Regions from separate parts of the Pseudidiomarina marina genome, predicted to be linked through region 3. Evidence: predicted binding sites of a transcription regulator. Region 3 holds the regulator's gene; each other region holds the start of a gene.
What was found. The regulator ArgR, encoded in region 3, controls arginine synthesis, uptake and breakdown. The targets are predictions, from matches to a motif close to ANTGAATANNTATTCANT.
Positions count from the first base shown of each region.

Region 1: the regulator ArgR is predicted to act here: its motif matches at 3,096-3,113, upstream of LG272_RS03755 (aspartate aminotransferase family protein).
Region 2: the regulator ArgR is predicted to act here: its motif matches at 3,236-3,253, upstream of argC (N-acetyl-gamma-glutamyl-phosphate reductase).

Region 1 covers NZ_CP085233.1:787,295-793,754, reverse strand. Annotated here, with positions in the region: gene astD (succinylglutamate-semialdehyde dehydrogenase) at 1-681, opposite strand, end outside; gene astA (arginine N-succinyltransferase) at 681-1,709, opposite strand; gene LG272_RS03755 (aspartate aminotransferase family protein) at 1,728-2,942, opposite strand; gene LG272_RS03750 (aminodeoxychorismate/anthranilate synthase component II) at 3,154-3,741, opposite strand; gene trpS (tryptophan--tRNA ligase) at 3,745-4,749, opposite strand; gene rpe (ribulose-phosphate 3-epimerase) at 4,765-5,439, opposite strand; gene LG272_RS03735 (hypothetical protein) at 5,579-5,881, shown strand; gene LG272_RS03730 (DUF2970 domain-containing protein) at 5,888-6,124, shown strand; gene prlC (oligopeptidase A) at 6,099-6,460, opposite strand, start outside.
Region 2 covers NZ_CP085233.1:599,035-605,494, reverse strand. Annotated here, with positions in the region: gene priA (primosomal protein N') at 1-997, opposite strand, end outside; gene LG272_RS02910 (malic enzyme-like NAD(P)-binding protein) at 1,203-2,447, opposite strand; gene rpmE (50S ribosomal protein L31) at 2,719-2,934, opposite strand; gene argC (N-acetyl-gamma-glutamyl-phosphate reductase) at 3,302-4,321, shown strand; gene argB (acetylglutamate kinase) at 4,318-5,085, shown strand; gene argF (ornithine carbamoyltransferase) at 5,130-6,044, shown strand; gene LG272_RS02885 (argininosuccinate synthase) at 6,041-6,460, shown strand, end outside.
Region 3 covers NZ_CP085233.1:2,438,553-2,445,012, forward strand. Annotated here, with positions in the region: gene rrtA (rhombosortase) at 88-552, opposite strand; gene mdh (malate dehydrogenase) at 656-1,588, opposite strand; gene argR (transcriptional regulator ArgR) at 1,789-2,259, shown strand; gene LG272_RS11605 (Dyp-type peroxidase) at 2,396-3,304, opposite strand; gene LG272_RS11610 (DUF885 domain-containing protein) at 3,529-5,358, shown strand; gene LG272_RS11615 (S41 family peptidase) at 5,450-6,460, opposite strand, start outside.

The sequences.
Region 1 (6,460 bases), 810 kb from region 3:
CGTGTTTGACGAGCCAGTAAAAAATAAGCCATCAATTTGTGGGTGCGCCGACAATGCTTTGCCGGTATCAACTAGGCCTTGAACTAAATTCAGCACACCGCTTGGAAGCCCTGCTTTTTCCCACATTTTCACCGTAAACTCGGCAACTTTCGGCGTCATTTCGCTTGGCTTGAATATGACTGTATTACCAGCCAACAACGAAGGGACAATATGACCATTTGGTAAATGACCAGGGAAGTTATATGGGCCGTAAACAGCAACAACGCCGTGTGGTTTATGACGCACAAACGCCTTCGCACCTGGCATGGTATTCTCTACGGTACCTGTGCGTTCGTGGTAAGCACGCTCAGAAATGGCTACTTTACCAATCATCGCAGCGACTTCGGTCAACGTTTCCCACACTGGCTTGCCTGTTTCTTCAGCAATAATGTGTGCAAATTTTTGCTTATTTTCTTCCAACAATTCAGCGAAACGCTTACAAATAGCTAAACGTTCTTCAAAGCTTTTATCTGCCCACGCAATGAACGCTGCGCGCGCAGCCATAACAGCGGCGTCGACCTGCTCGTCAGTTGCGGCTTTCGCTTCCCAAATAATTTCATTGCGAGCTGGATCAATTGATTGAAATAACTCGCCTTCACCGGCAACCCAGTTGCCATTGATAAATAAATTCTGTTCAGACATTAGTTTGCTCCTGTCAATGTGACAAATCGAACGTAATCGCCTTCTTGCACACGCAGCGCAGCAGCCGCTTCGGCGTCAATAATGACTTGTTCGTGCTGTTCATCAAGTTGTGTTTGAATGGCACGAAACTCAGCAACATTCGTATTACATACAATGAATCGAGGCTTATCATCAGCAACCTTTCCAATGGTTACTGGTAAGCGCTTACTATCCCTAACGCTCTTAATATTCGCCACGTCGGCTTCGACGGTCGGACCGGCATCAAAAATATCGATGTAGCCACGACTACGGAACCCTTCGCTTTGTAGCATACGCAAAGCTGGGCGTGTATTCTCATGAACTTTGCCAATAACTGCTTGTGCTTCTGGTGGCAATAGTTGCACGTAAATAGGTAGCTTCGGCATCAATTCATAGACAAAGGTTTTCTCGCCTATACCTGTTAGGTAGTCAGCTTGGGTGAAATCCATTGAGAAAAAGTTTTTCTGCAACCAACCCCAAAATGGTGATTCACCATTTTCATCCGATACGCCTCGCATTTCGGCAATCGCAATATCGCTAAAGCGGTTGCGAAACTCGGCCATAAATAACATACGAAAGCGCGATAGCACGCGACCATTCATATTTTTGCGAAATGGTTCACGCAAAAACAAAGTGCAAAGTTCACTTACGCCAGTGTAATCGTTACATAACGTTAATGTTTCGAGTGCATTGTAGATATCTAGCTCTTTAGAGTGATGGACTACTTTGCCAATATGATAATGATAGAAGGCATCGGTGAGGCCTACCGCGGCCTCAATTCCACTGCAACCGACAACCTCACCGGTGTCCGTATCTTCCATGACAAAGAGATAACCTTCTTCACCCGGCTCACTCACTTGCTCACGCGCAAACGCTTCTTGCGCGCGCGCAATGCGACGACGCAGCAAGGCCTCGTCGACAGGCAATGACGTGAAACCATATCCAGACTCAACTGCACAGGTGTAAAGCGCCGCATAATCCTGCGGCGTAATCGGACGCACCACTAACATAGCGTGTCTCCGCTTCAATTAACCAGCAAGCTTAGCAACAGCTCGTTCAAATCGCGCCAAACCTTCAACAATATCTTGCTCAGGAATGATCAGCGACGGCGTAAAACGAATCACACTTGGGCCAGCAACTAACACCATCGTGCCTTCGTCAGCCGCAGCATTTAGAAAATCACGCGCTTTACCTTCAAATTGCTCGGTTAATTCAGCACCCAACAACAAGCCTTTACCACGGATATCTTTGAATACGTTGTATTTGTCGTTGATTTTCTGCAGAGCATCTTTGAACAATTGCTCGCGTTTCTTAACGCCCTCAAGCACGTCATTGGTGTTCACCACGTCAAACACCGCTTCGGCAACAGCACATGCCAATGGGTTACCACCATAGGTGCTACCGTGTGTACCTGGCTTCAAGTGTTGCGCGATTTCTGTTGTGGTTAGCATGGCACCAATAGGGAAACCACCACCAAGCGCTTTCGCCGTTGAGAGAATGTCTGGCGCAACACCAAGCTGTTGATAGGCATACAAGCTGCCAGTACGACCAAAGCCAGTTTGAACTTCATCAAAAATCAAGAGCGCATTGTATTTATCGCACAGTGCGCGTACGCCTTTAACGAAGTCTACGTCAGGGCTAATGACTCCGCCTTCACCTTGCAACGGCTCCATCATGACCGCGCAGGTTTGCTCTGACATCAGTTTCTCAAGGGCTGCGAGGTCGTTGTAATCAACATGTTCTACCGCCCCTGGTTTCGGTCCAAAACCTTCTGAGTAAGCTGGCTGGCCGCCAACCGTTACAGTAAAGAAAGTGCGACCATGGAAGCCTTTGTTGAAAGCAATAATTTGGTTCTTATCAGGACCGAACTTATCGAGTGCCCAGCGACGTGCTAATTTCAAAGCAGCTTCGTTCGCTTCCGCACCAGAGTTTGCGAAATAGACGCGCTCGGCAAAAGTCGCGTCGGTTAATTTTTTCGCCAAGCGAATAGCTGGTTCATTGGTAAATACGTTACTTAAGTGCCAGAGCTTGTTACCTTGCTCGGTTAACGCCTTCACCATAGCGGGATGACAATGACCTAAACAGTTCACGGCAATACCGCCAGCGAAATCGACGTACTCTTTACCTTCTTGGTCCCAAACGCGAGAGCCTTCACCTTTTACCGGAATCATTTTTGCCGGGTTATAGTTAGGTACCATTACGTCATCGAAGAGTGCGCGATCGACTTTATTCGTCGTTGTCATATGTATCCCTCATTGCTATTCAAATCGGTTCAAATTGACCTTCAAAAGAGGCCGTGTAAAGTGGCTATATTATTGCAGAAAAAAGCATCGCTGTCGTGCTTGAGGTACAGAAAAAGTAGGGGTTTTAGGTAACTTAGCTTGATTTGCAAGCGCCTTGCATAAGTATGCAGAAGCGCCTATTTTGGATGAATATCTAACGCCCTAAATTTACTCAAATTAGGTCGCAAAACTCTAAAAATCGCTGAAAGATGGCATGCCCATGTTCGGTTTCGATCGCTTCTGGGTGATATTGAACACCCCAAACTGGCAGACTCACGTGACGTATTCCCATCACCTCTTGTTCACCGCTTGCTCGATTCACCCAAGCATCCACAATGAGTTCGTCTGGTAACGTGTCGTGGTCGAGAAGTAGAGAATGATACCGCGCGACTGTAAATGGCGACGGCAGGCCTTGAAATAACCCCTGATTGTTGTGATGAAGTTCGGAGGTTTTCCCATGCATGACTTGTTTGGCGCGCACGACCTGCGCACCAAACACTTGTCCAATCGCTTGATGACCTAAGCAAACACCCAGTAAGGGAATTTGACCCGCAAACTGTTCGATAACTGGCAACGAAATACCGGCCTCATTTGGCGTGCATGGCCCAGGCGATATGACAATACCGGCTAGCGGTAACTGGTTTATCTCTGCAAGGCTAATTTGATCATTACGAACAACTTTGACGTCGGCATTTAATTCACGCAAATAGCGAACCACATTGTGCGTGAACGAGTCATAGTTATCGATCATTAACAGCATAAGTTATGGCCGCGGTACAAACCCAATCACGTCATACACTTGACGCAGCGTTTGCGCTGCATGCGCGCTTGCCGCTTCAGCACCTTTTGCCATCACGTGGTCCAGATAAGCGCGGTCATGGCGCAACTCGTTGTAGCGCTGTTGAATTGGCTCCAGCATAGCAACAACAGCTTCCGCCGTATCACCTTTCAAGTGACCATACATTTTGTCTTCGTACTCTGGCACCAGATCAGCAATTGAACGACCGGTTGCTGCCGACAAGATGGATAATAAATTCGATACGCCCGGCTTTTCTTCGGTATCAAAGTAAATACGTGCCTGCTCATCAGAATCCGTTACGGCACGCTTTAGCTTCTTAGTAATTTTTTTCGGATCTTCTAACAACCCAATGAAGTTATTCGGATTATCGTCCGATTTCGACATTTTCTTGGTTGGGTCTTGCAAGCTCATAATTCGAGCGCCAACTTCCGGAATAAATGGGTCAGGTATCGTAAATACCTCGCCATAAAGGTTATTAAAACGCGTAGCGACATCACGAGCGAGTTCAAGATGTTGCTTCTGATCATTACCGACTGGCACTTCATTGGCTTGATACAATAAAATATCAGCAGCCATGAGTGCAGGGTAGGTATACAAGCCTGCATTTATATTATTGGCGTGACGATCCGATTTGTCTTTGAATTGCGTCATGCGATTCAACTCACCCATTTGGGTATAGCAGTTGAGAACCCATGCCAATTGCGCATGTTCCGGCACATGCGACTGAACAAAAATGACGCTTTTCTCTGGATCAAGGCCGCATGCCATGTATAAAGCCAGCCCATCTAAGGTTGCTTCTCGTAGTTTTTCGGGTTCTTGGCGAACCGTAATTGCGTGTAAATCAACCAACATAAAGCGGCAGTCATGAGTGTCTTGCATTTTTACCCACTGACGTAGTGCGCCAATGTAATTACCAATTGAAAGTTGTCCAGATGGCTGACAGCCGCTAAGTACAATGGGTTTACTCATATTCTGTATGTTCCGTTATTTAACTATTGTTGCAAGCTGTTGACGCATTTCGTCAATCACTTGCGCATAATCAGGTTGATTGAAAATGGCTGAACCAGCAACGAACATATCGGCGCCAGCTGCAGCAATTTCAGCGATGTTATCAACTTTCACGCCGCCATCAATTTCAAGACGGATATCGCGACCACTGGCATCAATAATTTGTCGCGCCTGACGCAATTTATCTAACGTGGCTGGGATAAAGGCTTGGCCGCCAAAACCGGGGTTCACTGACATCAACAAAATGACGTCAACTTTATCCAGAACATAGTCGAGGTAATGAAGTGGCGTGGCTGGATTAAACACTAACCCAGCTTGGCAGCCCGCCGCTTTGATTTGCTGTAAAGAGCGATCGATATGTGTTGATGCTTCTGGATGAAAGGTAATAATTGAGGCGCCAGCAGCAGCGAAATCATCAATCATTCTGTCAACCGGCTGAACCATCAAATGCACATCAATCGGTGCGGTAATACCATAGTCACGCAACGCTTTGCACACCATCGGGCCAATGGTTAAATTGGGCACGAAATGGTTATCCATGACATCGAAATGCACAACGTCTGCGCCGGCCGCAAGAACGTTCTCAACCTCTTCGCCAAGCCGAGCAAAATCTGCTGATAATATCGATGGTGCGATTAGAAAGTCGCGCATAGGCACCTCACCTGTTAAAAAGTCGCCATAGTGTACCAAAGGTTAGTGCGCTTAGCAGTCAAAAAAATACGCGAATTAGCTTGGCAGTAGCGCCTTTTTCCTGCTATTTTATGAGTTCATTTATTAACCGGAGGTTCCCATGAAACTGTCAGCGATGTCAGTCATAGTGGCTACAAGCATTGTGCTCACTAGCGCAATGGGGGCTTCTGCGTGGCATACACAGACCAGCAAGTCGCTCGAAGAGTGTCAGGCGCTGATGCAAAATAGCGAACAACCAAATGCTCAACAAGTTTGCCAAGCACAACAGCAAAATGTGACATGGGGTAGTTGGTTTAGTGGTAAAAGCCGTTCAACTCAGTTTCATTTCTTAGATTTATTCGAATTACTGTTTGGTTCGTCAGAATCGAGCAAGCGTGATTACAACCGTCCAATCAGTGGTTAAGCTGCAATGTCTTTCGTTAAGACAAGAGCCAAAAAAAATACCGAACAGCCGAACAAACCTTCCGTTTTAGACATTATCATCAGCGTACTAGCTGCGTTGTTTGGCGTTCAGTCTGACAAGAACCGACAGCGCGATTTCAATCACGGTAATCCAGTGATTTACGTCGCGGTCGGTGCCGTATTTGTCATCTTGTTTGTGCTAACACTCGTACTTGTGGTTAGCTGGGTTGTTCCAAACTCGTAATGCCCGAGTGGCGAAGCAACGCATCAACTTGCGGCTCACGACCACGAAACTCTTTGAACAACACCATTGCTTCACGCGAACCACCTCGTTCTAAAATGGCACGTAAAAAATCCTGCCCCGTTTCGCGATTGAAAATGCCTTCTTCTTCAAATCGTGAAAAAGCATCGGCGGATAATACTTCTGCCCACTTATAGCTGTAGTAACCAGCGGCATAGCCACCGGCGAAAATATGTCCAAAACTGTGTTGGAAGCGATTGTAAGCCGGTGGTTTGCGCACAGCAACTTCATCACGCACGGCATCCAACGTCGATTGAATGGTATCCCCGTGCTCTGGCT
Region 2 (6,460 bases), 620 kb from region 3:
GCGCATGATAGCGAAAACCGTCTTGCTGCTTTAATGAGGCATCATGCTCTTCATCAACAATGATCATGCCAAGTGCTTTGCACGGCGTAAATATGGCTGAGCGTGTGCCAATAATAATTGCCGCGCTGCCAGCACGGGCATCCAACCATGCATCTAAGCGCTCTCTGTCCGTGAGTGCTGAGTGGAGCATCACAATCGGCACGTCAAAGCGTTGCTGGAAGCGTTTTAGAGTTTGCGGTGTTAGACCAATTTCGGGCACCAGCATGAGAACTTGCTGACCGCGGCGTAAGACATCAGCCATAGCCTGCAAATACACTTCGGTTTTGCCGCTACCGGTAACCCCTTCAAGCAAATAAGTTTGGTGCTGTTTCGCGGCACCAATTGCGGCAACAGCTAGCGCTTGCTCAGGATTCAACTGTAACGGTTCAGCGGCAATTTTAAGCGACCACGACTGCACTGCTGCCGGAATGTGTTCAACGGCTTCTACCCAGCCTTTGTCTTGTAGCGCTTTCAGTGCTGATGGCGAGAACTCCTGCATGCGAATGTCACGACTTAACAACGGCTGTTGTTGTAGCGCTGCGAGTAAGCGTTGTTGCTGCACCGCTCGCTTCAAGTCATTCGGCGATATCTGCGCACCTTGCTCCGTCACTTGATATCGCGTCGTCGCTTGATAACTGGCGCGTTCACCTTGGCGCAATAACACGGGCATTGCATTTTGAATCACATCACCAAGCGGGTGGTGGTAATAATCCGCGGCCCACTCAAGCAATCGCCAAATCGGTCGCGGCCACAACGGTTCGTCATCAATCACTTCAAGCACGGCTTTGCGCTGAAAGCTATCGTCGGGCGCCGAAGCCTCACCCAAACACACACCAACCAACTCACGATTACCAAAGGGCACACGCACGCGCACGCCGACTGCGGGCAATTGCTCGCAGTCGTAATCAAATTGTCGTGGTAGGGGTACCGGTAGCGCGGTTTGGATTATCGTCGTCATACCGCAAAGTGTAACTTGAAAGCGGAGATATTAGCTATTGGATATTAGATATTAGATAAAACACAAATACCCGCTACATCAGCTCTAATATCTAATATCCAATAGCTAATATCGTCTTTGCTTTTCTAATATCTAATATCCAATAGCTAATATCGTCTTTGCTTTTCTAATATCTAATATCCAATAGCTAATATCGTCTTTGCTTTTATTCAGTCATGTAATTCTTGGGGAGTTCGATGCGGGCGGCGCCTGACGCCACCGCCGCTTCAGCAACCGCTTTCGATACACGGGTGCGCAAACGCGGATCCAGCGGCTTCGGAATGATGTAATCAACACCGAATTCAAGTTTGTCAACGCCTGATGCTTTTAGTACGGCCTCTGGTACTGGCTCTTTTGCGAGCTGACGAATCGCTTCTACGGCGGCCAATTTCATCTCATCATTAATGGCTTTTGCACGAACATCGAGTGCCCCACGGAAAATGAATGGGAAGCACAACACGTTGTTCACTTGGTTCGGGTAATCTGAGCGACCGGTTGCCATAATTAGGTCGTCGCGCACGGCCAAGGCTAATTCAGGTTTAATTTCTGGGTCTGGGTTTGAGCAGGCGAATACAATTGGCTTTTCCGCCATGAGCTTTAACGCATCTGGCGACAACAAATTCGGCCCTGACACACCGACAAATACATCGGCTTCGGTGATGACCTCTTCGAGGGTACGCTTGTCGGTGTTGTTGGCAAATAACGCTTTGTATTCATTCAAATCTTCGCGACGTGTGTGAATCACACCTTTCGAGTCCAGCATATAAATGTGCTCACGCTGGGCGCCACATTTAATCAGCAATTCCATACAGGCAATAGCAGCTGCGCCAGCACCTAAACAGACGATTTGTGCTTTGCGTAAGTCTTTACCCTGAATTTCTAACGCGTTTAGCAAGCCTGCCGCTGTAACAATAGCAGTGCCATGCTGGTCATCATGGAAAATTGGCACTTCACAACGCTCAATCAGCGCTTGTTCAATTTCGAAACACTCTGGTGCTTTAATATCTTCTAGGTTCACGCCACCGAAACTGTCGGCAATATTTGCCACCGTATTGATGAAATCTTGTGTGGTACGGTGCGTGACTTCAATATCAATGGAATCAAGGCCAGCAAAGCGCTTGAATAACAGTGCTTTACCTTCCATCACCGGCTTCGAAGCCATGGGCCCTAAATTACCCAGCCCCAAAATAGCGGTACCATTGGAGATAACAGCAACCATATTACCTTTCGCTGTGTACTTGTAGACATCATCCGGATTCTCAGCAATGGCGCGCACTGGCTCGGCCACACCTGGACTATATGCCAACGCTAAATCTTTACTGGTTTCAGCTGGTTTGGTCAGCTCAATGCTGATTTTTCCTGGCGTTGGGTAGGCGTGATAATCCAAAGCTTGCTTGCGAAAATCGGTCATAAGTGCGTGTACCTGATTCGAAATAAAGAAAATAACATGTGTGAATAGTGCCATTGTAGAGCTATTCGACGCAATAAGACATCTTACCTGATACGCCGTTGCGGCCAGGCGATTAAGAATAACTTAGATAATCAGAGGAAAGTTAACGGTTGTTTAAATTGACACCATCGATTAATTCAATGGTGACGCGACCTTGCGCCGAATATGAAAATAAAAAAGGCGCCTTCTGGCGCCTTTCTCATAATTTCGAGTAGAAATGTCCAAAACTGGATTATTTCTTGCCACCCAACATGTTGAAACGCTTGTTGAATTTCTCGATACGACCGCCAGTATCCATAATACGCTGTTTACCAGTGTAGAATGGGTGACACTCTGAACATACGTCCAAGTGCAACTCGCCGCCTTTAGTTGAGTTAGTCACAAAAGAGTGACCGCAAGAGCATGATACTTTCAGCTCGGTATATTCTGGGTGAATACCTGGTTTCATGGGGTTACCTCGTTAGGCTGCATCGCCACTCGACCCGAAGTCGAGCACCACGCAAATTACAGTTTCAAAAAAGCGCTGATTTATTAATCAACGCGACAAATTAGGGCGCGAATTATAAGCGCCAAGCCCCTCAAGATCAAGAGCGCTATTAGCTATTGGATATTAGATATTAGCTAAACCACAAATACCCGATACATCAGCTCTAATATCTAATGTCCAATAGCTAATATCGTCTTTGCTTTTCTAATATCTAATATCCAATAGCTAATATCGAACTTGCTTTGTATTTTTATTCTTGTTTTGTGCATTTTTATGCAGTATTATTTAGCCATCTTTTGAGTCATTTTTGGTCGAGCGAGTTTGATTGGTGGAACAGGGTAAATCAATTCCATGCGCAGTGTTTGGGGCGAGCGGTTACAGCGGCGTTGAGCTGGTGTGGCTGCTGCATAACCATCCACAATTCTCGCTTGAGTATGCTTTTTCTTCCAGCGCACGCGAAGACGCAGAGCCAATTGCTAGTTTGTATCCCCAATTAGCGGGACAGCTTGATGTTATTCTGCAACCTTGGCACTCGGATTTGCTGAGCCAATTGTCTCAGCAAGTTCGAGTGGTTTTTTTAGCGCTACCTCATGAAGCCAGTGCGGAACTTGCACCTGTTTTGGTGAACGCGGGGTTGGTGGTTTTTGATCTTTCTGGCGCATTTCGGCTTCGTGATCCTTCGATACATCAGCAGGCTTACGGTTTTGAACGCGCTGCCAATATCCCTGAAACGATTCCCTATGGTTTAGCCGAATGGACAACACTGGCAGGTACTGAGCAGCTTATTGCTGTGCCTGGCTGTTATCCGACAGTGACCAGTTTGGCGTTGAAGCCCGTCATGTCATTGATTGATGGCGTACCCTTGGTGAATGCCGTCAGTGGTGTCTCGGGGGCTGGCCGTAAAGCGGCAAGCCATACTAGTTTTTGTGAAGTAAGTTTGTCTGCCTACGGTGTTGCAACGCATCGGCACCAACCAGAAATTGCGCAAGCAATTGGCCATGATGTGATTTTTGTGCCGCACTTAGGTAATTTTAAACGCGGCATTTTGGCGACCATTTATGTCCCGCTACAACAGGGTGTTTCACAAGCGAGTGTCGATACGGCCTATGAGCAGGCCTACTCTACTGCGCCGCTGATTCGTTTGCGTCAGCAGCCACCGGCAATTCGTGATGTGGTCGGCACCGCATTCTGCGATATTCACGCGGTTGTACACCAAAATCATCTGATTATTTGTGCTGCTATCGATAACTTATTAAAAGGGGCAGCAGCGCAAGCAGTGCAGTTAGCCAATCAATATTTTGGTTGTGATAGTGCACTCGGTCTGCAGCAACGCGTAGGTGTGGTATGACATCACCTCTAGTAATTAAACTTGGCGGTCGGGTATTACAAAGCGCCAGCAACTTAGAGCGGCTGTTGACCACGGTTCAGCAGCTCGCATTATTGCGCCCTTTAGTGTTAGTTCATGGTGGCGGCGATCAAGTAGAAGCCTTGTTGTTGCAACTTGGCCACACGAGTTTGAAGGTAGACGGCCAGCGAATAACTCCTGCCGCACAGATGCCCATTGTTGCGGGGGTTTTGGCTGGCGATGTTAACTCGCAATTAGTTGCCCTTGCTCAGCAACATCAACTGAACGCCGTTGGATTAACTCTGGCTGCTGGTCAGAGCATTACTTGTGACGTGGATGCAAATCGCGGTGCTGTCGGTATTCCGAAACCCAATGACGCGACCTTGTTGCAGGTACTGCTGGATAAAAATTTCTTACCTATTCTGAGCTCAATTGGTAGCAGTGATAGCGGTGCTCGGCTCAATGTGAACGCTGATTTAGCCGCGGCTACCGTCGCTCAATTACTACATGCTGATTTAATTCTCCTCACCGATGTGCCTGGAATTTTGGACAAAAACGGTGACCTCATTGAAACCATTCTTGCCGACCAAGCAGATGCCCTGATTGCTGATGGCACTGTGCGTGACGGTATGTTGGTCAAACTTAACGCGGCCGTGCAAGCGGCACGTGCCTCGCGACGAAGTATCGCGGTGGCCGGCTGGCAAGACGCCAAAGCGCTCACCCGATTGGCAAGGGGTGAAGCAGCCGGAACCCGCATCCGTCTCTAATTGCCACGCTATTTCGAATTTTTTAGTTGTAGGTAACAACATCCATGAATGATTTACTTGAAATGCCGGCGCTAAGCCCGCAACAAACCACTGAGTTATTGCAGTTAGCGCAAACCATTAAACAGCGTCCAACCGCGTGGTCGACTTATTTGCAGGGCAAAAGCATTGCACTGTTGTTTGAAAAGCCATCGTTGCGTACGCGTGCAAGTTTTGCCGCAGGTATTCACCGTTTAGGTGGTCACAGCATCTATTTAGATGCACAAAACTTAATTGGTGAGCGTGAACCTGCCACTGACGTTGGTGCGAATTTAGCACTTTGGCATGATGCGATTGTGGCGCGCGTTTATTCACAAAGCACATTAAGTGACCTTGCGTCAGCTTCAGATAAGCCGGTTGTAAACGCCCTTAGCGATACCTGTCACCCGTGCCAAGCATTAGCTGATTTACTCACACTACAAGAACAACTCGGTGATTTACGCCAAGTGCACCTCACTTTCATTGGCGACGGTAATAACGTCTGCCAAGCGTTAATGGCCGGTGCTGCGCGCACTGGTATGCACATGCAGGTTGTGACACCTGAAGGCTATGCGCCTGATGCGGAACTCACTGCAGCAGCACAGCAACAAGCGGCGCAAACTGGCGGCTCAATTTCTGCGTTGCACGATTTAACACAACTGCAATCCACCGATGCTATTTATACCGACACTTGGTTCTCTATGGGGCAGAGCCGCGATAACAATTCGGTGATGCATGATTTTGCACCGTACCAAGTGAACAGTGATTTAATGAAACGCCTCGGTGCGAAGTATTTTATGCACTGCTTACCAGCTTATCGTGGGCGTGAAGTCACTGCAGAAGTTATCGATAGTTCACAAAGCTTGGTTTTACAGCAAGCTGAAAACCGGTTACACGCGCAAAACGCAATCTTGGTCAAACTTTTTGAAGGAGCTCAGGCATGAGTAAGTCAGTGAATAAAGTTGTTCTCGCGTACTCAGGTGGCTTGGATACATCGGCTATTGTGCCTTGGTTGAAAGAAAATTATGACTGCGAAGTGGTCGCCTTTGTTGCCGACGTGGGCCAAGGTGATGAAGAGCTTGAAGGTGTTGAAGCGAAGGCCATTGCCTCTGGTGCCAGCAGTTGTCACATTGTCGATTTAAAAGATAAGTTTGCGCGCGAAGTCATCTACCCAACCTTAAAAACTGGCGCCATTTATGAAGGCCAATATTTGCTGGGTACCGCGTTAGCTCGCCCCATTATTGCTGAAGCGCAGGTTGCGGTTGCTCGTCAAGTTGGTGCCGATGCGCTTGCCCATGGCTGCACTGGTAAAGGCAACGATCAGGTTCGGTTTGAATCGGCATTCGCGGCATTAGCACCT
Region 3 (6,460 bases):
GTACTAGTCGCTGTATTAAATATCGCCAATTGTTCGAATAATACAAGGAGGTTTTTTGATCAAATAGCCCGAAAATTATACCGTATGTTATAATTTGGATTGCTGTGCGGCGGTTTTTCGGGTAAAAAATACCATCGCAATGCCAGCCGCAGCGCCGCCTATATGTGCAAACACTGCAACAACATCTCCGTACTCAGGTTGGTCTAAATCGAGAATTATTTTGATTATTAATGCAACGAATATAAGGCCGCCAATCCAGTTTTTATTCAAAGCATCTTTAAGGGCTGCGTAGGCAAATAGCCCGTACAGTGTGCCGGAAAAACCGGCGTAGACTTCATAGGTTGGTGCGCCGATAAGTTCGACGATGCTACTGCTGAGTAATATTGGTAAAGCGACAACCCAATTCTGCGGCTTTTTCAATTGCTCGGGAAACAACAGCCAAGCTATCCAAACCCCAGCAATATTGAACCATAAGTGCGGTGCGTCATGATGCATTAATTGGCTGGTGATGAGTTGCCACCAAGCGCCATCCATAACTCGCGGATAACGCATGAGTAGATGATCATGCCAAGGAGTAAGAAAATAAAAGATACAAAAAAGCAGAGCGCTTATCACTAGGGGTGGTAAGACGCTCTGCTTTGGCATTGTGATTCGCTTATTTAACGAAATCTAAGCCGATTTGAATGTCGTTTTTCAGACCATCCAGCATGTCAGCTTTGGCTTTTTCTTCGTAAGCGCTTAGCTTACCGTATGGCAGAATTTCTTCCACGCCGTTCGCGCCAAGGCGCACTGGATGAGCAAAGAACAATGCGTCTTTACCGTCAGTTTCAACATAAGTGCACTCAACAACGCTGTTGTCGCCTTGCAATGCTTTCACTAGTGATAAGCAGAAGCGTGCTGCTGCTTGACCCATTGATAGGGTTGCCGAGCCGCCGCCAGCTTTCGCTTCAACAACTTCAGTACCAGCGTTCTGAATACGCTTAGTCAGCGCTTCAATTTGTTCGTCAGTGAAGCTTAAGCCAGATTGTGACAACAATGGCAAAATAGTTGTGCCGCTGTGACCACCGATAACCGGAACCGTTACTTCAGCTGGGTTCTTGCCGTGTACTTCAGCAACGAAAGTTTCCGCGCGAATCACGTCTAGGGTGGTTACACCAAACAGTTTGTTCTTGTTGTAAACGCCTTTTTTCTCGAGAACTTTCTTCGCGATAGCAACCGTTGTGTTCACTGGGTTGGTGATGATACCGATGCATGCATTTGGGCAGTTGTCCGCAATTGCTTCAACCAAGTTTGCAACAATACCAGCGTTAATGTTGAACAAGTCTGAACGATCCATCCCCGGCTTGCGCGGTACGCCAGCTGGAATTAATACGATGTCACTACCAACTAATGCTGATGCTAAGTCGTCTTTGCCGTAGCCTTTGACAGAAACAGCGGTTGGAATGTGGCTGAGATCAACAGCAACACCAGGAACAACAGGCGCTACGTCATACAGCGCTAGCTCAGAACCAACCGGTAATTGGGTTTTCAAAAGTAATGATAGTGCTTGGCCGATACCGCCAGCTGCACCTAAAACTGCAACTTTCATCTCAGACTCCATCCAGTTATTTGGGGAAATTTTAGGCCGAAAACTCTACTCCTTTTACGCCGAAATTACAACCAAAGACGCTGGTATAGGCACTGTGAAATAGTTGCGTTACTCTTGCCTTACTCTTGCGTAAATTAGGCGCAAGTATATGATGAACGATTAATTTGACCGTTATCTCGACTAAATAATTGAGCGATATCATGCCAACAAAAAAAACCGAAGACATGATCGAAGCCTTTAAGGCGTTACTAAAAGAAGAACGCTACGGTTCTCAAGGTGAGATTGTCGATGCCTTGAAAGAACAGGGGTTTGCGAACATTAGCCAATCAAAAGTATCGCGTCTATTGAGCAAGTACGGTGCCGTTCGTACGCGCAACGCGCGCCAAGAAATGGTGTACTGTTTACCCGCTGAACTCGGTATTCCAAGCACCCGAGCGCCATTAACTCAGCTTGTTTTGGATATACAGCACAATGATGTCATGGTAATCATTCGCACTACCCCCGGCGCAGCACAACTCATTGCTCGCTTGCTTGACTCGGTTGGCAAAAAAGAGGGAGTGCTTGGCACGATTGCTGGCGATGATACGATTTTTATTGCGCCGTTGAAGGTGTCGGAAATTGACTTCACCCTGCAGAACGTAAAAAAACTCTTTGAGCAGCAGCAACCGTAGCCCGGCGTTTCACGCCGGGACGAGCGTAGCGAGGTTAATCTCGCCCTTTCGATATCAACTTTAAATTCAGCATTAACAGCGCTGCGCGCTATTCAGCATTAACAGCGCTGCGCGCTACCCGGCGTAGAACGCCGGGCTACCTTTTCAGAAACTCGATTGAGGGGGCGAAATAGGCCGCATTCGCTGTCGCTTCAATATAGTCAAGCAACGGATCATATTCCCCCTGCTCGTCCGCAATGTAACGATTCTTGAGCCATTGCACCACATGTTGTGGTTTGCCGGAAAAGTACATGGCCAATTGCCCTTGTTCACGTAGATTGCCCCACGGCATGTTCTGACGTAATAGTTCCAGTGGTTGCTCGTTGGCATCGAGCAACCGCGCTTTTTGGGTGTGGGTAACCATGCTCAGTACAGCCTCGCTGATACGTTCACCCGTCACTTTCTTTCGGCCCATGACATGTTCTTGAATTTCAGTACTTAATTGCTCCCAGCGCCGCAAGTCGTAGCGGAACTTTTGGGTAAACACATAGCTACCGCCTTTAAATAAGGCGTCGTCGGAAACCACCGCCACTTCGCGTCGACGCATACCACGCGGATTGTCAGGCGCATCAATAAAACCAAGCAGATCACGACCATCCATAAACCGAAATGTATTGCTCTGCTCTACCAACTCAACATCGTGGCCGAGCCATTCCATTAAAGTTCGAGCTGCTTGAAAGTTGACATCGAAGCGGTCGGAGCGAATACATAATAGTAGGTCGGCGGACTCTCGTGGTGTGTGTCTATCACCATCACTTAAATCGGGAAAGCTGGTTAATTGCAGTGGACGAACATCGGGATATAAAACATCCCAATAATCACTGCCTACTGCAATAAAACCATTGAGCATGGACTCTGAGAAGCGCAAGTCAAGATCATCGAGTAGTTGCGGGACTCGCGCTAATTTGCGGCGCATATAGTCGGCATCGTCGGTCATCACATTTAATAAAAGTGTGATGCCATGTAAGTTTGGTTCTGCGTAAATGCCCGTCTGCGCGTTGTTCATAGATTCCTCATTGGCCACTATTTAGAGCGTTTCCTCGCCGAAACTGCCGCATCAATCGCAATGCTCTTGTGGTAAAGGTTTGGCTGTGCCATAGATCGGTTTAAATGGATTATTGATTTTTACCATAAATTGACACGTTTGTTGATGCTAGTTGATACAAAAGTCTAGCAAATTCATGTCATATTAAAACGTTATAACTCATTGAGCCAACTGCCGGAGATATCATGCGTTCAGAATTCACAGCTGCGTCACGAAAAAAGCAACTTTTTAAGGCCACCGTTCTAGCCACTTCATTCACGCTATTGCTTGGCGGTTGCGCTGCAACCCAGGAAACACAACCTGACACAAGCACGAAGCAAGTGGTTGAGAGTGCAGATAGCCGCTATGAAGCGCTAGCCGATGGAATTTATGACAAGCTACAAGCGCAGAATCCGTGGCAAAGCAATGAGTTACCAGATATGTCAGCAGAAGCTCTAAAGCAGCGTGCTGATGAGCAGAAAGTATGGTTAGCACAACTTGAGCAGGTGGACGTGAATGAGCTATCACGTCAGAACCAAATCAATCACCGCATGCTTACCTATCGTTTGCAGAACGATATCGATGGCTATACCTTCAATGAGCACTATATGCCACTGAATGCCGAAGGCGGCTTTCATAGCAATTTAGGGTTTATGGTGCGCAATGCAAGTTTCCGTAGTTTTGAAGACTATGAGAACTATTTACAGCGTTTACGTTCTATCCCACGTTATATGTCGCAACAAACTGATTGGTTAAAAGCTGCGCTGGAAGAAGGCTACACGCAGCCAAAAGCTGCCATGCAGGGGTTTGAAGAGAGTATTGCTGCATTCATTGTACAATCGCCACAAGATAGCTTGTTCTATCAACCGTTTCAGGCCAACAAACCGGTTTTTGTCAGCGCAGAGCAATGGCAGGAGTTACAACAGCAGGCCGCCAATGTCATTGATGGTTTAGTGCTTCCTGCTTACCAAGATTATTTTGATTTTATGGTGATGGAGTACTTGCCGAACAGTCGCGACAGCGTTGGTGCAAGCGAGTTACCTAATGGCAGTGAGTATTATCAAAACCGTATTAAGCACTACACCACGTTAGATTTATCGCCAGAAGAGATTCACCAGCGCGGCCTCGCCGAAGTTGAACGTATTCGTAATGAAATGGCGGTGGTGATAGAGAAGACGGGCTTTGACGGTAGCTTCGAAGATTTCACCAACTTTTTGCGTACGGACCCTCAGTTTTATCCGGAAACGGCTGAAGAGTTACTCAAAGAAGCGTCGTATATTTCGAAGAAAGCCGACGGCGAGTTGCCGAAGTTCTTTAAGCTGTTACCACGCCAGCCATACGGTGTGGCACCAGTGCCTGCGGAAATTGCACCGAAGTACACCACTGGCCGCTATGCCGGCAGTAATCGTAGTGATCGCGCTGGTTTTTATTGGGTGAATACTTATGCGTTAGATCGCCGCCCACTGTATCAACTGGAAGCGTTAACCTTGCACGAAGCGGTGCCAGGACATCACTTACAGGGCGCATTAGCGCGCGAAATGGATGACTTACCAGACTACCGTCGCTACACCTATATCTCGGCATTCGGCGAAGGCTGGGGCTTGTATTCAGAGTGGCTGGGTAAAGAGATGGGCTTCTATCAAGACCCATACAGCGATTTTGGTCGTTTGAGCTACGAAATGTGGCGCGCGGCGCGCTTGGTGGTCGATACCGGTATGCACGCGATGGGTTGGACACGTGAAGAAGCAATGGACTTTATGGCTTCCAACACAGCGCTGAGCTTGCATAACGTGAAAACTGAAATTGACCGTTACATCACTTGGCCTGGCCAAGCGCTGTCGTATAAACTCGGCGAAATGCTCATCCGTCAATTACGCACCGAAGCTGAAACCGCACTTGGCGCCGACTTCGACATCCGCGAGTTCCATGACGTGGTATTGCGTAATGGCAGCATTCCACTCGACATCCTCGAGCAAGAAATCCGCAACTGGATTGATGAAGGCGTAGCCCGGCGTTCCACGCCGGGTGGCGCGTAGCGCCGTTAATATATGGGGTTCCATGAGAGCCAACATTGAAGTACCCCCAAGCAATCACGGTGCTGCGCACCACCCGGCGTGAAACGCCGGGCTACTTCGCCGGAAACAAGATTTCGATGGCGAGTGTTTCATCCGGTGTTAACCCAACACCTTCGGGTAACTCTGTACCGCGCCCATCAACCACCTCGGCGGGCGCATACATCGACAACCCAACCACCCAACCATTGGGTAAACTTTTTACTGTGGTCGGGGCAAACGCACCGCGGGTATTTTGTCCTCGTAATAAAAAGCCTCTTAGCCGCAGAGCCTGTGCCAGGTGTTCTGCGGCACTGGCTGTCACTTCAGTCACTAACACCGTGCCACGCTGATGCAATGTCTCCAAATACGGCGGCCGTTGTTCATAAACTGCTTGCCCTCGAATGGTGGTTAAAGGCTCATCACGACTCACTAAGCTATTCGCTAGCTGGCTCGCCAATAATAAGCTGCCACCTTCATTAAATCGCAAATCAATCAGTAGCTTAGGTTTTTCTCCGGTTGACTGCGCGGTAAGCTTTAAGTCGCTCTCGATAGTACGCAATGCACGTTGTAAACAGCGTTGCCCCGCTTCACTGTAGGCCGCATCCTCACTGTATAAATGCAGACGCTGCACACCCAAGTAATACTCTCCGGTGCTTAACAACCCCCACCACAATGCTTCATTACATCCGTGGCTAAGGCGACTTTGCCGCAACTCACTTAATAATTTTTGCCGAGAGCGCTTACGCTGTGATTCGCCCACTTCAAAATCACTGACTCGTTGGTATCGTTGAATATCATTAGCAAGAACAAACGCATGCTCATCACCACTATCTTCTAGAACTTCGCTCACCAGCTGAAATAAAGCGAGCTTTTTATCCAGCGACTCAAGTTGCTCGGCCTTGTCGAGTAACTCGGCTTCATAGCGCCAGCGCACCATAGCTGATTGAGAGAGACCGTGCTGAAATTGTGATAATACTTCGGACAACGTTGTAATGACTTGCGCAGCTGACTGCTTCGGGGATTGTAAGCAGTGACTTGGTAAAAATGGCTCACGTGTGAAAATTACCGGTAAACCGTCCGATAG